4 regions of the Peribacillus sp. NJ11 genome follow, and region 4 is predicted to be linked to each of the others. Evidence: riboswitches for the same ligand, from Rfam matches in the RefSeq annotation. Region 4 holds a riboswitch; each other region holds the start of a gene.

What was found. A riboswitch is a leader RNA that binds a small molecule or an ion and turns the genes downstream of it on or off. The one in region 4 is predicted to bind S-adenosylmethionine.
Region 1: another riboswitch for S-adenosylmethionine. It lies ahead of QUF86_RS26690 (methionine ABC transporter ATP-binding protein); the one in region 4 lies ahead of QUF86_RS03090 (sugar ABC transporter substrate-binding protein).
Region 2: another riboswitch for S-adenosylmethionine. It lies ahead of QUF86_RS17440 (bifunctional homocysteine S-methyltransferase/methylenetetrahydrofolate reductase); the one in region 4 lies ahead of QUF86_RS03090 (sugar ABC transporter substrate-binding protein).
Region 3: another riboswitch for S-adenosylmethionine. It lies ahead of QUF86_RS07755 (O-acetylhomoserine aminocarboxypropyltransferase/cysteine synthase family protein); the one in region 4 lies ahead of QUF86_RS03090 (sugar ABC transporter substrate-binding protein).

The regions. Positions count from the first base shown of each region.
Region 1 is NZ_JAUCFO010000001.1:5,452,829-5,458,082, reverse strand. Features, by position in the region: gene QUF86_RS26700 (MetQ/NlpA family ABC transporter substrate-binding protein) at 1-310, opposite strand, end outside; gene QUF86_RS26695 (methionine ABC transporter permease) at 364-1,032, opposite strand; gene QUF86_RS26690 (methionine ABC transporter ATP-binding protein) at 1,019-2,035, opposite strand; SAM riboswitch class I at 2,103-2,207, opposite strand; gene QUF86_RS26685 (MBL fold metallo-hydrolase) at 2,493-3,317, shown strand; gene QUF86_RS26680 (hypothetical protein) at 3,595-3,783, opposite strand; gene QUF86_RS26675 (YheE family protein) at 3,875-4,078, opposite strand; gene QUF86_RS26670 (YheC/YheD family endospore coat-associated protein) at 4,142-5,254, opposite strand, start outside.
Region 2 is NZ_JAUCFO010000001.1:3,514,989-3,520,242, forward strand. Features, by position in the region: gene ligD (DNA ligase D) at 1-986, opposite strand, end outside; gene ku (non-homologous end joining protein Ku) at 1,136-1,978, shown strand; gene QUF86_RS17435 (MOSC domain-containing protein) at 2,486-3,136, shown strand; SAM riboswitch class I at 3,248-3,346, shown strand; gene QUF86_RS17440 (bifunctional homocysteine S-methyltransferase/methylenetetrahydrofolate reductase) at 3,450-5,254, shown strand, end outside.
Region 3 is NZ_JAUCFO010000001.1:1,586,497-1,591,750, reverse strand. Features, by position in the region: gene QUF86_RS07755 (O-acetylhomoserine aminocarboxypropyltransferase/cysteine synthase family protein) at 1-1,309, opposite strand, end outside; SAM riboswitch class I at 1,412-1,518, opposite strand; gene QUF86_RS07750 (thioredoxin family protein) at 1,665-1,976, opposite strand; gene QUF86_RS07745 (toprim domain-containing protein) at 1,977-2,342, opposite strand; gene gcvH (glycine cleavage system protein GcvH) at 2,436-2,819, opposite strand; gene QUF86_RS07735 (arsenate reductase family protein) at 2,915-3,271, opposite strand; gene QUF86_RS07730 (acyl-CoA dehydrogenase family protein) at 3,413-5,200, opposite strand.
Region 4 is NZ_JAUCFO010000001.1:615,140-620,393, reverse strand. Features, by position in the region: gene QUF86_RS03095 (GTPase domain-containing protein) at 1-1,585, shown strand, start outside; SAM riboswitch class I at 1,683-1,788, shown strand; gene QUF86_RS03090 (sugar ABC transporter substrate-binding protein) at 1,907-3,019, shown strand; gene QUF86_RS03085 (sugar ABC transporter ATP-binding protein) at 3,076-4,578, shown strand; gene QUF86_RS03080 (ABC transporter permease) at 4,580-5,254, shown strand, end outside.

The DNA of each region.
Region 1 (5,254 bases), 4.8 Mb from region 4:
TTAGATCATTTTCTTTAGCGAAGTTATCCATGTACACTTTATGCTGGAATAGGTTGGCGTCGATTGAGTTGTTGCCAAGCGACTTATTCGGCTGGATATAGTCGGTGAACTCTACGATCTCTATTTTGTAACCGAGATCTTCCAGACCTGGCTGGATTGCTTCTTTAACCATATCGGCGTATGGCCCGGTAGTCGCCCCGATCTTCAATTCTTTTTTGTCTTCAGTTTTTGGGGATGCATCATCGCTTCCGCAAGCTGACAAGCCAAGGGCAAGTGCACAGACTGATAATAACGAAGCTATTTTCTTCATTTGAAATTCCTCCTGAAATGATATGTATTGAATCATTGAAAAAATGACTGATTCTATCGTTTGTTAACTAAGTATGAGGCTTTGTCACCAACCATTTGAATGATTTGTACAAGGCAGATCAACACGACGATCGTCGTGATCATGACCGTGTTGTCATAACGGTAATAACCGTACCTGATGGCCAGGTCACCAATTCCCCCTCCGCCGATTGTCCCTGCCATTGCTGAGTAACCGATCAGTGAAATGGTCGTTAATGTCAGCCCCTGAATGATTCCCGGTTTTGCCTCCGGAAGAAGTACATCTTTAATGATCATCCATGGAGTGGCCCCCACGGCAATTGCAGCTTCAATCACTCCTTTGTCTATTTCACGTAATGCCGATTCCACGATCCTTGCAAAAAAAGGTATCGCGGATACGGACAGGGAAACAGAAGCCGCTCTTGGCCCTATCGTCGATCCAGTAAGCAGTTCCGTTAAAGGAAGGAGGGCGACCAAGAGAATGATGAACGGGATTGAACGGACAATATTGACTGCGAAACCGAGTGATCGATTCACGACGCTATTTTCAAAGAATAAATTCCTGGTTGTCGTAAACAGCAATACTCCAAGTGGTAAACCTATCAAAAGGGCTACCGCAAGGGAAACGCCGACCATATAAATCGTTTCAAGAAAGGCTTTATTAAGATCAGGTAAAATATTGACGATGGAATCAAGAAATGACATGTTTTAACACCTCCACAGAACTGGAACGATTTTTTATATATTCCAATGCCGAATGAATTTCAGCGGCCTCACCGATTAACTCAATGATCAAGATGCCTAAAGGGACATCCTGAATATACTCAATTTTACCGTGCAGGATATTCCCCTTTACTGAATGGGATTGGAGAGCGTCGGAGAGAATCGATTCACCGGCGGTTTGCCCTTCGAATTGAATTTTAATAATCGTTCCTTTACTTCCCTCAATCAAATGTGAGGGAAGTTCGAAATCCAATACACTGCTGATGAATTGCTTCGTTAACTCCTGCTTTGGCTGTGAAAATATTTTATAAACGGAACCTTCTTCAATTACCCGTCCATCCTGCATGACGGCGACTCGGTGGCATAGTTCTTTGACCACTTCCATTTCATGTGTAATCAACACGATGGTGATCCCGAGCTCCCTGCTTATCTTTTTTAATAACTGTAAAATCGCTTTTGTTGTTGTTGGATCAAGGGCTGAAGTCGCTTCATCACATAACAGTACGGTGGGGTCATTTGCTAAGGCCCGGGCTATGCCGACCCGTTGCTTCTGTCCACCGCTAAGCTGTGCCGGATAGACATCTTTTTTATCACTGAGCCCTACGATTTCCAGCAATTCCAATACACGTAACCTGATGGCGTCCTTCGATTGATGCGCGGCCTTTAAGGCGAAAGCGACATTTTCATAAACGGTTTTTGAACTGACCAGGGAAAAGTGTTGAAATATCATTCCGATTTTTTGACGTTGTTTACGAAGCTCTTTACTTGATAAAGAGGTTAAATCAATGCCGTCAATGATGATATTTCCGGCTGTCGGACGTTCAAGCAAATTCAAGCAGCGGAGTAATGAGCTTTTTCCAGCTCCGCTGTAGCCGACAATTCCATACACTTCGCCTTTTTGAATGGTTAAAGATACGTTATCCACTCCGATAACTCGGTTTTTCTTCGTGATGTATTCCTTTCGGACTGAACGGATTTCAATCATGATCCTTCCCCCTTAAACATAAAAAACTGCCTCTATCATTCAGAAAGAGGCAGCGAAATTATATCTCGTCTTATCTTTCAGAATGCAAACATTCTGCAGGAAGTGGCACCGTTCCCGAAGGGCGGTTGCCGGACATCACAGGGCCTGATCCCTCCGTCACTCTTGATAAGTAAACTATTATTTTAGAATATTTCAAGTTTTATAATATAATCTATAATATTTGTAAAATTCCACAATGTCAATCGTTTCTGTGATTTGGTGATGGTTTTTTTCGATAATGTTCCGTGCGGTTCATTAAAACCATTCCTGTCAAAAGGGCTCTTAGTCAATAATCCGTCTTTTATATCCAGATATTCCATTATTTCCTTGTCAAAAGGGTAAAGAGATAATACATTTATTATAATAAAGTGAAAAAGGGAGAAAAAACTATTTTTGTACAATGATGGGGTGGAAATGCATGATAGAGATTAAGACGGTAAATGATGTGGTTTGTGTGCACGGGACTCCTGACGGGGTCAAGTCGGGGATGAGTGTTTATGTTTTTTTAACGGATGGGCTATTGATAGATACTGGCGCACAGATTTTATTGGAAGGACTTATTCCATTCTATGAGTCCGCAGACTTCGAAACAGTTGCCCTGACGCACTATCATGAGGACCATACGGGAGGCGCTGCCTGGATAAAGGAACATAAAAAGGTTCCGATATTCATTCATCCGATGTCGGTTGATACTTGTGCGAAGGATGCTGAATATCCTGAATATCGTAAAATGTTTTGGGGAAAAAGAGACGCCTTTAAGGCTGAGCCGCTAGGCAAGGCCATTCATTCCCGCACCCAAACGTGGGAGCCGATTTTTACCCCTGGTCATGCGAAGGACCATATGGTGTATTTGAATCACAGCACTGGCATGCTCTTTTCTGGAGACCTTTTCGTAACACCAAAAACAAAGCTTATCTTACGGGAAGAGTCTGTCCCGATCATCATCGATTCCATAAAAAAATTACTCCGATATGACTTTGGGGAAGTGTTTTGCTGCCATGCTGGGCATGTGCCTGACGGAAAGGAAATGTTTCGAAATAAACTCGATTATTTGGAAAACCTCCAAGGTGAAATTTTACGCTTACATGATCAAGGGCATACAGTCCATGAAATCCAGCAAGTCGTTTTACCGAATCGCTATCCCCTTATCGAGATATCTGGACATGAATGGGATTCAGAGCATATCATAACTTCGATATTAAACGAAAATGTTTTGAATGCCAGGGATAATGGAACTATTTGAATATTAACAATAGATATTGAAAGGACGAGCACTGATATTAATGCTTTTAGCATAATATCAAATGCCTACGGGGGATAGAGTGCGGGAATTGGAAAAAGGCAAGAAGACAGCATGTTGTAATATTTAATTTGCACTCAAACAACTTCCATCCGGGAAGTTGTTTTTTTATGGAGGGGGTGCTTTTCATAAAAAAACATTTGTTAGTGGGGAATATGACGCATGAACGAAAGTTCACTTTTTTTAAGTGGAGCTCCCCAAAAAGAGAGCCCACGAGTGTTTATTTATTGATATTGGGATCTGTTTCATCATAAAAATCATGTGCTTCCTCGATGTTCTGAAGGTTAGCGACTTCATACACATTTCCGCCTGCCATTCCTTCATTGATGATTCGGTCGATATCGAGGAAAACGGAATCCTTGCCATCATATTCGGTATCCTTCAAAAATGTCATTTTTTCTTTATCCAAAATAAATCCCTCCTAGCTTTTTCTTTAGTTTAGGCAAAGGAGGGATTTTTATTCCGTTCAGAGGGTTAATGAATGAAAAAGGGGAAAGGGCTCAATCATATACATGGTAGACCATTAAGTCATGGATCATGCTTTTGAGTTGGGTTTCATCTGTTTCGGAAGGTGGGTTGGCTGTCCATTCGATGGATCCATCTTTATGGTACAAGGCTTTGATTGCCTCCTTTTTGAAATAAAATGAAATTTTCCATCCTGGCAGATTCTTATGCAGTGGTGCCCACTGAAAATGGGTGATCATATGTATAACCTCCATATATGCTGTCTTTCATTTCATTATAATGTAAAACGGCAGCTGGAGGTGTCATTTTATTGTCAGGTTGGAAAAAGTCAATTCAATGAAAAGATTTTTTAAATGCAAAAGCCGGTTAGCTTCAATTTCCTCTTCATCGAACTGCATGGGCTTTGAGTTCACTTCGTATATGAAGAGCGAACCCGATTCATCTTCCCCTATATCAATGGAAAATTCTCCGAGAAACCCGATTTTTTTCGAAAGAGACTCACCGCATTTTTGGGCGATATTCGCTAATTTTTGATTTAAGCTTCTTGATTGCAGGTCTTGATAAGGAAAAAGCTTACCCCCTCGGGGAGTGTGGGTGGTGATTTCCTGAGTTTGTGACATCCTTACTGCTTTGCCGGTCACTTTATAAAAACCTTTTTCATAATGGACGAGAATCCTGTAATCGTAACGATGACCAAAAATTTTTTTCGGTATGATCGCCTGTTGAGCAAGGTAGCTTCTTTTTAATAAATCCCTTTTTTTTGTTTCCCAGAATGAAGTGAAATCCGGAAAGGACTCACTATGCTTTAGGCTATTGAAAAAAAGTGTCCCATCAGGATTTTTGATGATGGTATAAATGCCCTTCCCTTGGCTTCCTTTGCATGGTTTAAGGTAAATATGCCTGTGGGTTTCGAGGAAAGCATCCAAGCAATCGCTGTTCCGCAGGATCATGGTGGGGGGGAGGTGAGTGGTGAGGGCCCCGTCTTCCGTTAATGCTTCGAACATTACATATTTATCTATAAAACAAGGGTTGAAAAGGTTAATTCGATATTCTTTAAAGTGGTTGATGAGACTCTGGAATTCTTCTGAAGCCTCATAGCCCCTCGATGGGATACGGTTATAGACGATGTCAGGGAGCGGCATCTTACACTCGATCCATTTGTTTGAAGTGGAGGAAAAAACATACCCTCTCAACGACTCGGAATGCAGGGCATTTCCTGTGAATGCATAAATCAAAATCCCGTGTTTCAATAAATATAAGGATAGGTCCCGAAAAAGGGTCAGGTTTCCACCCAAACCTGATTCCTTTTTGGGATTGGAAACAGTCAGTATTCCGACGACAAGCATCCGGTTACCTGGAAATATGGTGATAGGAATTAGGGGGTGATTCGAATGGTCCTTTTTATAGCTGATCTC
Region 2 (5,254 bases), 2.9 Mb from region 4:
TTATCCTTAGAGGTTATTTGTACAGTATCTGGAAATGTGTATTGGCCTATGACGAATTTCTCCCAGGTACATTCATCGGGGGCCGTTTGTAAAAGCCATTGCGAAAACTGAGGTTCACGCAATTCATTTTCCTCATAAACGTGTAAGAATTGAACTTCGATGCAAATGGATGGATGTATATAAAAAAATTGTGCGTCTTCGTCTGATGCATTTTGCTTGATCAGTTCATGCAATATCCCTTTATCTTGAGCGCTCAGTCCATTTTTAACACTTCCGATTTTCGTTACGGCACCTTCTTTGAAAACTGCGAGGGAAACGTAACCATTTTCTTTGTGCAATGCTGTAATGAAACAAGAGACGGTCTTCCAATTTTTCACCTTAATCCAAGATGTAGAACGTTTTCCTTCTTGCCAAGTTCCCCGAATTTCCTTGGCGACAACTCCTTCACCATCGAATAGGGTGACCTTTTTCAAGGCATCATCCAAAACGTCAAAACTTTCTATTAATTGGATCAAAGCCTTATCGTTGGGGTCAGGAGGCATAGGAAAGCCAAGTTCTTCACCAATACTCAACATGAATCTCCTTCGTTCTTCCATAGGTTTAGCTGCTATGTCCTTTCCGCTGATGCGAAGCAGGTCAAACGCTATAAACCGGCATGGGGAAAAATGAGCTTTTTCTGAAATTAAGGATTGTTTCCCAAGGCGTCCACGCCACTGTATTTGAAAAAAGTCCGCTTTTGCTTGATTGGTAAGCCAGACCAATTCACCGTCCAACTGCAGTGGGAGGTAATCTTCCAGGTCCAGATCTTTGATGTAAGCAATGATTTCTGGGAATAAGGGTGATAACTCCTTCTCATTTCGACTCGAGATGCTTATCGTATCGGAGTCTATCGTTAAAATTGCCCTAAAGCCGTCATATTTGATTTCATAACGCCAATCCTTGGAGTTAGGGGCTTCAGGGTAATAGGTTGGCAGCATCGGTTTCATTCTGTAATTACCTCCGCAAATAATTGATAACATTATTTTGCCAAAAAAACGAAGTGTTAGAGTTGGCAATTGTTTTTTCGGTTTTTTTTTAACAAAGGGGAATAATAAAATTGATTTTCTCTTTAAAAATAAGTTATGAGGTGACGAATATGCATACGATGTGGAAGGGGAGCATATCATTCGGTTTGGTGAACATTCCGATCAAACTTCATGCTGCAACGGAAGATAAGGATATATCTTTAAGGACGTTGCATAAGGAGTGTCATTCACCGATTAAATACGAAAAGATGTGTCCGGTTTGCCAAAAAGAAGTGGGAAAGGACGATATAGTCCGCGCTTTTGAATATACAAAGGGAAAGTTTGTTGTATTGGAAGACAGTGAACTAGAACAGCTAAAAAAACAAAATGAAGAAAAAGCAGTGGAAATCGTGGATTTCGTTAAAATTGAAGAAATAGATCCCATTTATTTCAACCGAAGTTATTATATGTCCCCTAATGACGGTGGGATAAAAGCTTATTCCCTTTTGAGGCAGGCCCTAAAGGAATCGAATAAGGTTGGGTTAGCGAAAATCATCATTCGCTCAAAAGAACAAATGGCGGTAATCCGAGTTGTTGATAATACCTTGGTGATGGAAACGATTCATTACCCGGATGAAGTACGCTCCACAGCGGATGTGCCGAATATTCCTGCCAACGATACCATTGTAAAAAAAGAAATCGATACGGCCGTGTTATTGATAGATCAATTAACGACTACTTTCGATCCGACAAAATATACCGATGACTATCGAACCGCTTTACTTGATTTGATTGAATCGAAGAAAACGGGACAAACGACGATTACAGCCAAAACAAAAGAGCCAGTTTCCAACAATGTAACCGATTTAATGGAGGCTTTACAGGCATCCATTGACCGAACGAAACATGATGAACCGGAAAAGAAAAAGACTACCCGAAAGAAAGCGGCACCGAAAAAAAAGAAACAAGCATAAACAGGAAGCTGAGCGGAAGACGCATGATGTCGCTCGGCTTTCTGCTTGTTTTAGCAAGGGATCTTGCCTTCTAATAAGGTAATGAAAGTGACTTAACAGGGAGAGAATTACATAGGGAAGGGATTACAAATAGGTAAGTGGATCACGATGTAAGGAACTGAATGGAATTAAAAGAAAATGATGGATGGAAATGAAGGCAAAAAAATTCGCTCCCTAAAGAGCGACAATGAGGAATTCAATCGTGAAAATCAACATATAGGCGAACGGTTGTAGTTTTCGACTATATATTGTGTTCATATTCTACCATATTTAATTCTGAAATAGCAACAAAATTACTGAAACTAACCTATGAATTTTTCTGGAAATCAATGATATTTCGCCAACTTGGGGCTTTTGCCCTTCTAAACTGCTATATTCCCATAAAAAACTACAGAACAAAATGGATTTTTAGTATAATTTATACATATATAATGATGATATAAATTAAATAAGAATGGAAGATGTAAAATGGAAAATGGAAAAATTGAATCGCTTCATGCCGGAAAGCCCAAACAGGAAAATTTTTCGAATATCGATATCTTTTCAGCGATGGATAAACAAGCAGTGGATGACGTGATAGTAACTAAATCAGGCATAATGGGTGATGGGGTAGGTAATGTAAAGTTCCATGGAGGTCCTGATCGGGCTTTGTGTTTTTACCCCTTTGAGCATTACTCATTATGGAATGAAAGATTCGCTAAAAAGCTAGATATCCCTGCATTCGGTGAAAATTTAACTGTAGCGGGGATGAGGGAAGAAACAACGTATATCGGTGATATTTATCAAATAGGCGAAGTGATTGTTCAAATTAATCAGGGGAGGATCCCTTGTTCGACCATTTCCCACTTCAATCAGGAACCTAAGTTTTTGGAATTCGTGCTGAAAACGAGTTACACTGGTTATTTTGCAAAAGTCATTCAAGAAGGAACGATAAAGAAACAAAACGAAATCGTGCTAATAGATCGTTTGCAAGAAAAAATTTCGGTTCATTATGCAACAGAGGTGATCCTACATAACCGAGATGGGCTGGAAGGCTCAAACGCGTTACTTACACTAGACTCGTTAGCGGAAGACTGGAAACAAAGGATAGTGAAGAGAGTTCAAGCTGCAAAAGAGTGAATGAATTTTGCAAAAGTGAAAAAAATGACGATCAGGTATTGAAATTGACAGATTATTAATGTAAATTAAATATAATCAAATTTTGAAATCTTGTGAAAATTATATAATTGGATCTTATCGAGAGAGGTGGAGGGACTGGCCCGAAGAAACCTCAGCAACCAGCTTAGGCAAAGGTGCTAAATCCAGCAAGCAGAGCTTGATAGATGAGGAGAATGTTTCAAAAGACCTTCTTCTTTGAGAAGGTTTTTTTTCTTTTCTCTCATACTCATATAAAACGACAAAAACAGGATTGTTTTTGAGAGAGGGTGTAATTATGAATTTTCGTAAAGAATTGAAAGAAAGAATGCTGGTTGGAGAAGGGGCAATGGGGACTTTACTGTACTCTTATGGCATCGATCAATGTTATGAGGAATTAAACTGCACGAACCCAGATCAAATAGAGTCCATCCACCGTGCCTATTTGGAAGCTGGTGCAGATATCCTTCAATCGAATACATATGGAGCCAATTTCAATAAATTGAAACGGCATGGACTTGAAGATGAAGTAAGCAGAATAAATCGCCAGGGAGTCATCCTTGCTAAAAAAGCGGCAAAAGGAAAGGCATATGTCTTCGGTACCATAGGGGCACAGCGGAGTATCAGGAAATCGGATTTAAGTATGGAAGAGATAAAGCGAGGTTTTCGTGAACAGCTATACAGTCTGTTGATGGAAAACCCGGATGGGATTCTCTTGGAAACATTTTATGACCTGGAAGAGCTGGAAACCGTTTTGCAAATCGTTAAAAATGAAACTGGACTGCCGATCATCGCAAATGTTTCGATGCATGAACTGGGAAATCTTCAAAATGGAATCCATTTAAATGAAGCCTTTCAAAAACTCGAGCAATTGGGTGCCGATGTTGTTGGGGTGAATTGCCGACTCGGTCCACATCATATGATTCGGGCCTTGGAAGAGGTGAGTTTGCCAAAGCAAGCGTCGATTGCCATTTACCCTAACGCCAGCCTTCCGGATTATGTGGATGGAAGGCTTGTCTATAAAGCTGTGCCGGAATATTTCGGCTCAAGTGCCCTAGACCTTCGTGAGCAAGGTGCCGCGATCATAGGAGGGTGCTGTGGAACGACTCCCCTGCATATTCAAGCTGTAAAGAATGCGATTGGAAGTTTGGCTCCAGTAAAAGAGAAATATACGAAAGCCCGTGAAATAGAAATAATTGAAGTGAACGATAGAGAATTGGAACTCCCTCTGTACGAAAAGGCCAAAACAGAAAGGACGATTCTTGTTGAACTTGATCCTCCGAAAAAGTTGGGAATAGAGAGTTTCATGACTGGTGCCGAGGTTTTGAAAAAAGCAGGGGTCGATTCCATTACATTGGCGGATAATTCACTTGCTTCACCAAGGATATCGAATGATGCACTGGCTAATTTGCTGAAGAACCAATTGAATGTAAAGCCGATGGTGCATATAACATGCCGGGATCGAAATTTAATTGGCCTGCAGTCACATTTAATGGGCCTGCAGACGGTTGGGCTGGATGAATTATTGATCATCACCGGAGATCCCTCTAAAATTGGGGACTTCCCGGGAGCCACTTCGGTTTATGATTTATCGTCGTTTGACCTAATAAGCATGGTCAAACAATTTAATGAAGGTCTATCCTATTCCGGTCAGAGTTTGGGCCAGCGGGCTAATTTTAAAATTGCCGCCGCTTTTAATCCCAATGTGAAATATTTGGATAAAGCCGTACAGAGAATGGAAAAGAAGATTGCCTGCGGTGCCCAATCCTTTTTGACACAGCCAATTTATTCAGTTGAGCAGATTGAAGAAGTTCATGAAGCTACAAAACATTTAGAAACCCCGGTTTTCGTCGGTATCATGCCATTGACAAGCACACGGAATGCCGAATTCATCCATAATGAGATCCCGGGCATCAAATTGCCGGATAATGTCAGGAGGGCCATGGCTTTAGCGGGGAATGACCCTGTAAAGTCAAGAATTGAAGGGGTGAATATCGCACGCGAGCTAGTCGACGCGGCAAGGGAAAAATTCAAGGGCATATATTTAATCACTCCGTTCCTTCGCTATGAAATGACGGCGGAACTTACGAAATATATTAGAAA
Region 3 (5,254 bases), 970 kb from region 4:
AAACCGTTTTAGAAGTCAAGGAGACGATATTCGTCGCTTTTTCAATTGCCTGCTCCAAATCTTCTATTAAATCCTCTACATTTTCAATCCCAATGGATAAACGGACTTGATCAGCACGCACACCAGCTTTCGCCAGACCTGCATCATTCAATTGCTGATGGGTCGTACTGGCAGGGTGAATGATTAAACTCTTCGCATCCCCTACATTCGCTACATGGGACCATAATTCCACCGAATTGATAAGTTTCGCCCCGGCTTCGCGGTCTCCCTTTATTCCAAAAGTCACAACAGATCCTGCTCCCTTAGGCAAATATTTATCCGCAAGGGCTTTATCGGGATGATCCTCATTAGCAGGATGCGAAACCCAAGTCACGGCAGGGTGATTTTTCAAATATTGAAGTACAGACTTCGTGTTCGAAAGATGCTCTTTCATCCTCACATGCAGCGTTTCAAGTCCAAGCGTAAACTGGAATGCGCTTTGGGCACTTAGCGCAGGGCCTAAATCACGAAGTAACTGCACTCGGGCTTTCGTTATAAAAGCGGCTGGTCCAACTGCCTCGGCGTATACCAGACCGTCGTAACTTGGATCAGGCTCCGTAAAGCCAGGGTAGTTTGGCGAGTTCCAATCGAACTTCCCGCCATCCACGATGACACCGCCTAAGGTGGTTCCATTTCCCAGAAGCCATTTTGTAGCGGAATGGATGACAATATCCGCTCCAAAATCAATTGGTCTGCATAGATACGGTGTAGCGAAGGTATTATCAATGATTAAAGGTATCCCGGCATCGTGGGCAATGTCGGCTACCGCTTCAATATCAAGGACCCTCAAACTTGGATTTCCGATCGTTTCGGCAAATATGGCTTTAGTTCTTGGCGTAATCGCCCTTTTGAAATTTTCAGGGTCATCAGGAGAAACGAACTTCACTTTAATCCCATATTTAGGAAGAGTGTTTTCAAAAAGATTATACGTACCGCCATATAAAGTGGAGGCTGAAACGATCTCATCCCCTGCACCGGCAATATTCAAGATTGACAGTGAGATGGCAGCCATTCCGCTTGCTGTTGCCAATCCGCCGATACCGCCTTCCAATAAGGCCATTCTTTCCTCAAAAACGCTGACCGTGGGATTATGTAGTCGTGTATATATATAGCCATTCTCCTTTAAACCAAATAAATTCGCTGCATGGTCAGTGTCTTTGAACAAGTATGCATTGCTTTGGTAGATCGGGACTGCACGTGCACCTGTTTCATCAGCTTGCAAACCGCCATGAACACTCAATGTTTCGAAACGTAACTTTTTCTCTGACATACTATTTCTCCTCTTTCTCTATGGATTTAGTAGGAATTAAATTGAAACCGGGCCTTTCATAAACAAAAAAACCACTTCCATAAGAAGAGGTTTTAATAACGCACCTCATCTTTTCAGAGCTAACACTCTGCTGGAATTAGCACCGTATATAAATTTATACCGGTTGCCGGGCTTCGTCGGGCCAGTCCCTCCGCCACTCTTGATAAGAACTATTAAATTCAGATGCTTTCTTAATACAAAATATAACATTTTAGAATTAACCAGTCAATGAATTGTTAGAATATTCTTTGTTTAATTCCGGTTTGGCCGCCACATGTCCACAACTAAAAAAACCAATCCATTTCTGATTGGTTTCTTAGCTGATCTCCTTAAGCAATCCATACAAATAAGGAACGGATTGAAAGGCATATATTTTTTTGTGCAGCTGCCCTTCTTTGAAAAGCAATAAACACGGGACACTTTCTATTTCATATGATTCGGCAATCGCTTGAACATAATTCATATTCATTTTACCTGCCTTCAGTTCCGGGAAAAGTTCCATGGATATCGTCAGCATCTTGGAAGCCACCTGACAGGTGCCGCATAAAGGCGTATATAAATATAAGCAAAATGTTTCCCCTTGTTCAACGGCAAGCTTACACTCTTCTTCTTTCCATTCCTGAATCAATTAGTCGTTCACCCTTTGACTTAAAAATTTCATTTTAACATTCATATTGGCAGATAGAAGCACAGTTGCGATATGATGTTCAGGTGAGCTCTCCACTTCTTTGTACATTTTATTAATATACAGGTGGTTCGCTTCCGGCATTTCCCTTCGGAATTGCTTCCGCAGCTTTTCTCCTGATTCATCTGCGTCAAAAAGGAGATAAACATCACGGTCCATCAATTCATCCACTAATTCATCAAGCTTAGTTAATGATATGGTCCCATTCGTACATCTAATTTCCACATCTTCATCTAAAACGGAGGCAACTTTTCTTCTATCGGAACTGCCTTCTACAATGATCACTTTATCGAATTCGCCCCATTCCATGTCATCACTCCATCTCACGAATTATGTGCGCAACTATGATTGTACAAAATGAAAAAGAGAGCAGGCCTTTTCAGTCCCCCCTCTTCTTCGTTTTTAACCGTTAATCAAACTCTCATATTCCTCAGCGCTCATCAGGTTTTCAATATCACTGCTATTTGATGGTTCAAGCACAATCATCCATGCTTTTTCAAAAGGAGATTCATTTACATATTCAGGGTTGTCACTTAAGTCTTCGTTTACTTCAACAACCTTGCCACTGATAGGAGCATACAGCTCAGAAACGGTCTTAACGGATTCAACACTTCCAAATGGTTCGTTCGCTTTCAGTTCATCCCCGATTTCTGGAAGCTCAACGAAGACGATGTCCCCTAGCTCGGACTGGGCGAAAGCTGTAATTCCAATGCGCACTGTTCCATCTTCGGTTTTTACCCATTCATGTTCTTTAGTGTAACGAAGTTCTTTTGGTGTTGTTGTCATTATAAACCCTCCATATGTACATCTTATTTTATCTATTCCATTATAAGGTAGATTTATTGTTTAAGTAAGGAATTAACCAAATATTTTGTAAAATTTCAGTTCCAAACCTGTTCGAATTGCTCTTCTTTGAATCCTACCGTCACTTTGGTACCATCCGTAACAATCGGCCTTTTCAGAAGCATGCCATCTGTGGACAATATATCAAGCATCTCTGCTTCAGAAGCTTCTTTCAGCCTATCCTTTAAGCCCAGCTCCCGATATTTTTGACCGCTAGTATTGAAAAACTTCTTCAACTCCAAATTACTGATTTTATATAGTTGTTCAATTTCAGTTCGCGAAGGCGGATTTTCCGCTATATGAATCGCTTCATATTGCAGTTCATGATTATCCAGCCACTTCTTCGCATTACGGCATGTGCCGCATTTTGGGTACCAATATAATGTTAAGCCCATCATTTCACCACCTATCAATAGAATACCCGTTTTCACCACGCAATACAACGAAATGTCTTGTGAATTTCCAATGCAATTTCATCAAAGGAAATAAAGGGAATGCCTTTACGGGCATTCCCTTTACAGATTCTGATTCATTGCTTAAAGTGCATATTTTTCCGTTTCGATTACCTTAACGGAAGCTTCACGTTTTTTCGCAATGACATTGATTGGATTGTGTCTTGTCAGCTTGCGAAGCGAAGAAAGCATGATGCGAAGGGTATCGCCTGTTTCCACCGCAATTAACGTTTCCTTTGCATGCTGTTCTATTTCATTGAAAGCTTCCTGAACGAAAATTTCCGTGTAAAGCACTTTTTGTTTGTTCTTCTCCAGTCCTGTAGCCGCAATTGCTTTTTCCGTACGTAATACCACGGATTCAGCTGCATATGCAAGGGATGCTATATCAGCAATGTTGGAGAGGATTTCTTGTTCTTGATCAAGCTTATTGCCGTATTTCTGTGCAGCAAGGCCAGCTGCCAAAATACCGATTTTCTTAGCGTTTCTAACAAGCATTTTTTCTTGTGCCAATGGCTCATCGCCAGGTTCTTCCGGCATCATCATCATTAATTCCTCTTGCAGGCCTTGAGCCTTTTGAAGAAGCGGCAATTCCCCTTTAAGTGCTTTCTTCAGGAAAGTTCCCGGTACAAGCAATCGGTTGATTTCATTTGTACCTTCAAAAATCCGGTTAATACGGGAATCACGATATGCTTTTTCAATTTCATACTCCTGCATGAATCCATAACCGCCATGAAGCTGTACGCCTTCGTCCGTAACATAATCCAATACTTCGGAAGCGAAGAATTTATTCAATGAACACTCAATTGCATATTCAGCGATTGCAGCTGCCATTGATTTTCCATCTTTCACTTGCTCATCCGTCAATTTGCTTTGCCTTTGATCATAAAGGCCAACAGTACGGTATACAGAGCTTTCTGCTGCATAAATTTTAGACGCCATTGTTGCAAGTTTTTCTTTCGTCAAGTTAAAATCGGAAATTTTCGTTTTGAACTGTTGGCGTTGATTCGTATAAGCAGCTGTAATCTCAAGGGCACGTTTAGATCCGCCGACAGCACCCACGCCTAATTTATAACGGCCAATATTCAGGATATTGAAAGCAATGACATGCCCTTTTCCTGCTACACCCAAAAGGTTTTCAACGGGTACATGAACATCTTCGAGGATTAATGTACGTGTAGATGAGCTTTTGATGCCCATTTTCTTCTCTTCAGCACCAGTCGATACACCTTCATAATCACGCTCTACAATGAAAGCAGAGAATTGTTCGCCGTCGATTTTGGCGTATACACAGAAGACATCTGCAAAACCTGCATTTGTAATCCATTGTTTTTCACCATTTAAAATATAGTGTGTTCCTTCAGCATTCAATTTCGCAGTCGTTTTTGCCCCCAAGGCATCTGAACCTGAGCTGGGTTCCGTTAAGGCATATGCAGCAATTTTCTCACCCGTTGCCAGTAAAGGGAGATATTTTTTCTTTTGTTCTTCATTCCCGAATAATACGATTGGCAAAGATCCGATACCTACGTGTGCACCATGCGTAATTCCGAAGCCGCCTGAAAGTGCCATTTTTTCTGTAATTAATGCCGAACTGACTTTATCAAGACCCAATCCGCTGTATTCCTCAGGAACGTCAGCACCAAGTAAACCGATTTCACCTGCATGCTTCAGTAATTTTACAGAACGGTCGAATTCATGGTTTTCTAAATGTTCAACCTGCGGCAGAATTTCATTCACCACAAAATCCTCTGAAGTTTTGGCAATCATTTTATGCTCTTCGGAATAATCTTCCGGTGTAAACACTTGATCATACGTAATATCTTCTACTAAAAAGGCTCCGCCTTTAATGAGGTTATCTGTTGTTTGATTGGACATGTTTTTTCCTCCTAAGTGATTTATGAAAGTTAAACCGCCGGAAGCATGTTGACA
Region 4 (5,254 bases):
CAAGACATCCTTCATTCAGTCAATTGTTGGCGAGAGCATTGCTGCCGAAGATCATTCATCCCTAGTCAGTGTCAAAGACGGGGATGATTTGGAAATCCTAGAGATTACAGATACAGATAGCAAAGTGGTCATGGAGCTGGCTGAATTGGATGAAACACGCCGTCAGCGCGGGACTATTGTCGATGTGACGATTATCAGTGACTACCTTAGAAATAATGGTCTGCGATTATTGGATACACCGGGGTTCAATGGGGAGAAAAGCGTGGAATCCGATTTCCAAGGCTACTTACATGGCAGTGATGGCCTGATGTTCGTTCTTGATGCCAGGGCGCCTTTCACCGGCAGTGAACGGGATCTATTATTGGAAATTCAAATGATGGCTCCGAAACTGCCTATCCATTTCTTATTGAATAAAATGGATACGATATATAGTGATCAAGTCGCAGTCCGGATGGAAGACGAAACATGGGATAAAGTGAATGCATATTTCCCGAATGCGAAAGTATTCGCTTTCTCCAAACTTTATGACAGCAAGCAGCAGTTGAAGGACCTTTCAGCATTCCTTCAATCGAATTATCAAGATGATAATTGGAAAGAAAGAAGATCTGAAAAAATCCTAGCGTTCATTCGTAAAACTTTATCTTATCTGTTAGAAAAGCGGGCAGCCAATGAACGGAAATGCGAGCATTCCATCTCTTGGAATGAACAGATGGAGGTCAAACTGAATGGTGCGGTCAATCAACTGGCGGATTTGGAAAAAGAAAAAAGTGAAAATATCATAAGGTCTTATCGTTCGCTTAAGGATGAAGTGAAAAATCAGCTTTCTTCTAAAATTCCTGAATTGCTGAGGGATTGCTCTAAATCGTTAACGGAAAGCAGTGATTTCAGTCAGGTCCATGTACAGTTAAACCAGGAAATGAATGAGCGGATTCAAGCATTCATTTCTGACAAGATCATGCCTCAATATTACCGTTCTCTTCAGGATTGGATTGCCAGTTCCCAAATGGAGTTCTCACAAAGCCAGCAGTTTATGGATGAAATGAGTGCCGGTTTCAATGAATTATACAAAGAAGAACGGATCACGCTGGCAGGCGACTTTAGGGTATTGGATGACTGGCGCCGTGATGCCGACCGGATGACAAGCAGTATCCGCATCGAAAACGTTAATATCCTTTTGCGCAGAACTCCATCGCAATTGCTGCTTAAAGGAGCAGGGAAGCTGTTTGGGGCGATACCGCAAAATAAAGCCAATATGTATAATCGTTATAAGAAATACCTGGAAAGTGAAGATTACCTGGATGTTGCCGAAATGATCACGGAACGTTTCCTTACCCAATTTGGATTGTTTGAAAAATCTTTGGATCGGGACATCTCACTTTTCTATCGCAGTTCCTTTGCCTTACTTCAAAAAACGATAGAGCAAACGCAGACAGAAATCAAAGACTACCAGGCTGCATTGGAGCATATGAAAGAAAATCCGGAAGTTTACCGTGACCCGATCACTTTGTTCGAAGTGAAATTACGTCAGTTGGAGAGACTTGAAAAAATCGAGAAAAAGCGTCTAGCCCAGTTGCAAAGAAAATGAAAAATAACGGGGAACATTTCAAATATTCGAAAAACTATTGACTTTACGACTATATCCCTATAAAGTGATAATTACGAAAAACGTAACACAATATATTCTCTTATCAAGAGTGGCGGAGGGACTGGCCCTAAGATGCCCAGCAACCGTTCCATTAGGAATTGGTGCTAAATCCTGCAAAACAGAAATGTTTTGACAGATAAGAGAGGGATAAGTCTGCAAAACAGCTGATTAAACCTCTCTATATTAATAGAGAGGTTTTTATTTTGGGATTTACACCAACTTAACTGATAAGACTAATAAGAAAATATGGAGGGGAACAAGATGAGAAGGTCTATTAAAGGGATATTCATTTCAGCCATGGCTTCGGCTTTGCTTTTAACGGGTTGCTCTACAGGGCAGAGTTCCACAGAATCGAAGAAAGAAGAAAAAGTATCATTTGAAAATGTCCCGGAAAGATTTGCTAATGGGGAAGGAGCCAAAATCAAAGTGATCCGTAAAATTGGCGGTGATGATCATACGGCCCAATACTTAGCAGGAGCGAAGGAAGAAGGAGAAGCACTGGGGTTTCAAGTGGATACATATACAGCCAATGGTGATACGGCTAAATTTCATGATGCGATCGCACAGGCTTTGCAGGAAGATTATGACGGCTATATCATCTCCCATGGTGATGATGCAGCAACAGTGAATGACGTTCAAAAGTTGGTTGATGCAGGCAAAAGCGTTGTTACATTCGATTCAATAAGCGATCTAACTAAAATAGAAGGCGTAACATTAACATCACAGGATGATGAAGCGTTGGCAACACTGGCTCTTGATAAACTGATAGAAGAACAGAAAGGTGAAGCGGCAATTGCGTATCTTTGGGTGGATGGTTTCCCTCCAATGGTAAGAAGAAATGCAGTTTATCAGGAAAAATTAAAAGAAAACCCTGGAATTAAAGAAGTCGAAAGATTCGGAGTGGCGTCTGCAGATACTTCGGTTCAAACACAAAATGCTGTAGCCGCAATGCTGAATAAATACCCTAAAGGTAAATTGGATGCCATTTTCGCAACATGGGATGCCTTCGCTATCGGTGCCGCCCGGGCAATTAAAGAAGCGGGACGCGATGAAGTGAAGATATACGGAATTGATGTGTCGAATGCAGACCTTCAGGAAATTCAATCAGCTGGCAGCTCATGGTCCTACACGGCAGCAGTCGATCCCAAGTTGATCGGTGCAGTGAATATGAGGATATTGGCGAAAAAATTAGCGGGAGAAGAAACGCCGCAAACCTATGACTTAGAGGCTTCACTTATTTCACAAAAGGAAATCCAGGCTTCAAAAGAAGCTGTAAATATGGCAAATCTGTCTGGTATTGTCGAAGGATGGGGTGTATCAGCGGAATTTGAAGAAGATTGGATGAAAGTTTTGAAAGGTCATTACAAAAAGTAAAAGGGGACACTCTCTTTCCAGTGAAGGGAGTGTCTGTTCAATAAGGGGGAATGGACATGGGCACGCAACTAGAAATGAAGAAAATCTCGATTGAATTTCCGGGGGTGAAGGCGCTTAGTGAAGTTGATTTTTCTGTACAATCAGGGAAAGCCCACGCATTGGTCGGTGCTAATGGAGCAGGGAAATCGACGTTAATGAAAGTTTTATCGGGAGCCCATGTTCATTATTCAGGTGACATAGTCATTGATGGGGTGAAGCAGGATATCCGCTCACCAAAAGAGGCGCAGGAACAAGGCATTCAAATTGTTTATCAGGAAGTGGATACGGCCCTCATCCCTTATTTAACCGTTGGGGAAAATGTGATGTTGAATGATATGGTCCAAAACATGGGAAAAAAACAGATGGTCCAATGGAAAGAGCTGCACAATAAAGCTTCTTGTATTCTTGAAGATATGAAAATTCGTGTCCCTTCGAAAAAGCTGGTAAGAGACCTTACCTTGGCTGAAAAACAGATGGTCCTGATAGCAAGAGCCGTTTCGACAGAATGCAAATTCCTGATTCTCGACGAACCAACTGCTCCGTTAAGTCATACGGAGACGACAGAGCTTTTTCGAATTGTAAATGAATTGAAGCAAAAAGGCGTGGGAATCATTTTCATTTCACATCGTCTGCCCGAGATTTTTGAAATATGTGAGGAAATTACGGTCATGAGGAATGGGGAGCGTGTCACTTGTCGAAAAATGGAAGACATCACCCGTAACGAAGTGGTAGAGAATATGCTCGGGAAAACCATGGAGGAACAGTTCCCTGAAGTGAATTCTTCGATTGGCGACGTTATTCTTGAAGTGAAGGGATTGTCAGATGCAGAGAAAGTTAAAAATGTTAGTCTCCATATTAAAGCAGGAGAGATAATCGGCTTGGCAGGGTTGGTCGGGGCTGGGAAAACGGAGCTGTGTAAAACCCTTTTCGGTCATACTTCGATCACAGCGGGTGAGGTCATCCTGAATGGCCGAAAGCTTTCTTTGAAATCACCGCACCATGCAGTAAAAAGCGGCATGGCACTTGTACCTGAGGAACGCAGGAAAGAAGGGATCCTTGTTCAGGAATCGGTCGCGGCGAACTTGACTGCAGCCAGTATCGGCAAATTCTGCAGAACATTCGGTTTCGTGGATCTTAAGGCGGAAAAGGAAAAGGCGAAAGAAATGATCGCCAGTATCGGAATTAAAACTCCTTCCGGGGAAGTGAAGGTCGAAAACCTTTCAGGCGGTAACCAGCAAAAGGTTGCCATTGGAAAATGGCTTATTGCCGATGCGGATGTTTACATATTCGATGAACCGACGAAAGGGGTCGATGTTGGAGCCAAGAAGGATATTTTCGAATTGATTGCAAAGCTTGCGAGGAATGGAAAAGCGATCATTTATGCCTCATCCGAGCTTTCCGAAATCATTGGCATTACCAACCGGACATATGTGTTATATGACGGGAGCACTGTCATCGAATTCGAAACGAACAAAACGAATGAAGAAGAACTACTATTCTATTCAACAGGAGGAAAATAGGATGAGCGTACCCATTCCTGTTACACAGACAGCGAAAGCAAAGAAAAAGGTGGAACTATTCGACTTTTTCTATAAATACGGCACAATATTGACGATTATCATTCTGATTGGAATTTTTGCCGTGTCCAATCCATCTTTCATTCAAACTACTAATCTGATCAACATCCTGCGTTCCATTTCAATCGTGACCATCATTGCGATCGGCATTACGATATCCCTCACGGTGGATGGCTTCGACCTTTCCGTCGGTTCCGTCGCATCATTGGCCAATGCCATCGTCATATCAATGTTTGTCTGGTTTTCGCAGGATACATTTATCGCCATATTAGCTGCGATCGGTGCCTCACTTGTCGTAGGGGCTTTAAATTCGTTCATGATCGTTAAATTGAGAATTCCCGACATGCTGATGACATTGGCCACCATGTTCATTATCCAGGGAATTGCCCTTACCTATACAAAAGGGGCCACGGTTTCGCAAAATATGGTCATGCCCGATGGAACCTTCGCAACAGGTCTGATCAGCCCGCTTTTCGCCAAAATTGGCCAGGTACCCTGGATAATCCTGATCATGGCAACCATTGTGATAGCGACCCATATCTTTTTGACTTATACGAAGCATGGTCGTTATATGTACATTATTGGCGGAAATAAGGAAGCGGCAAGACTTTCCGGGATA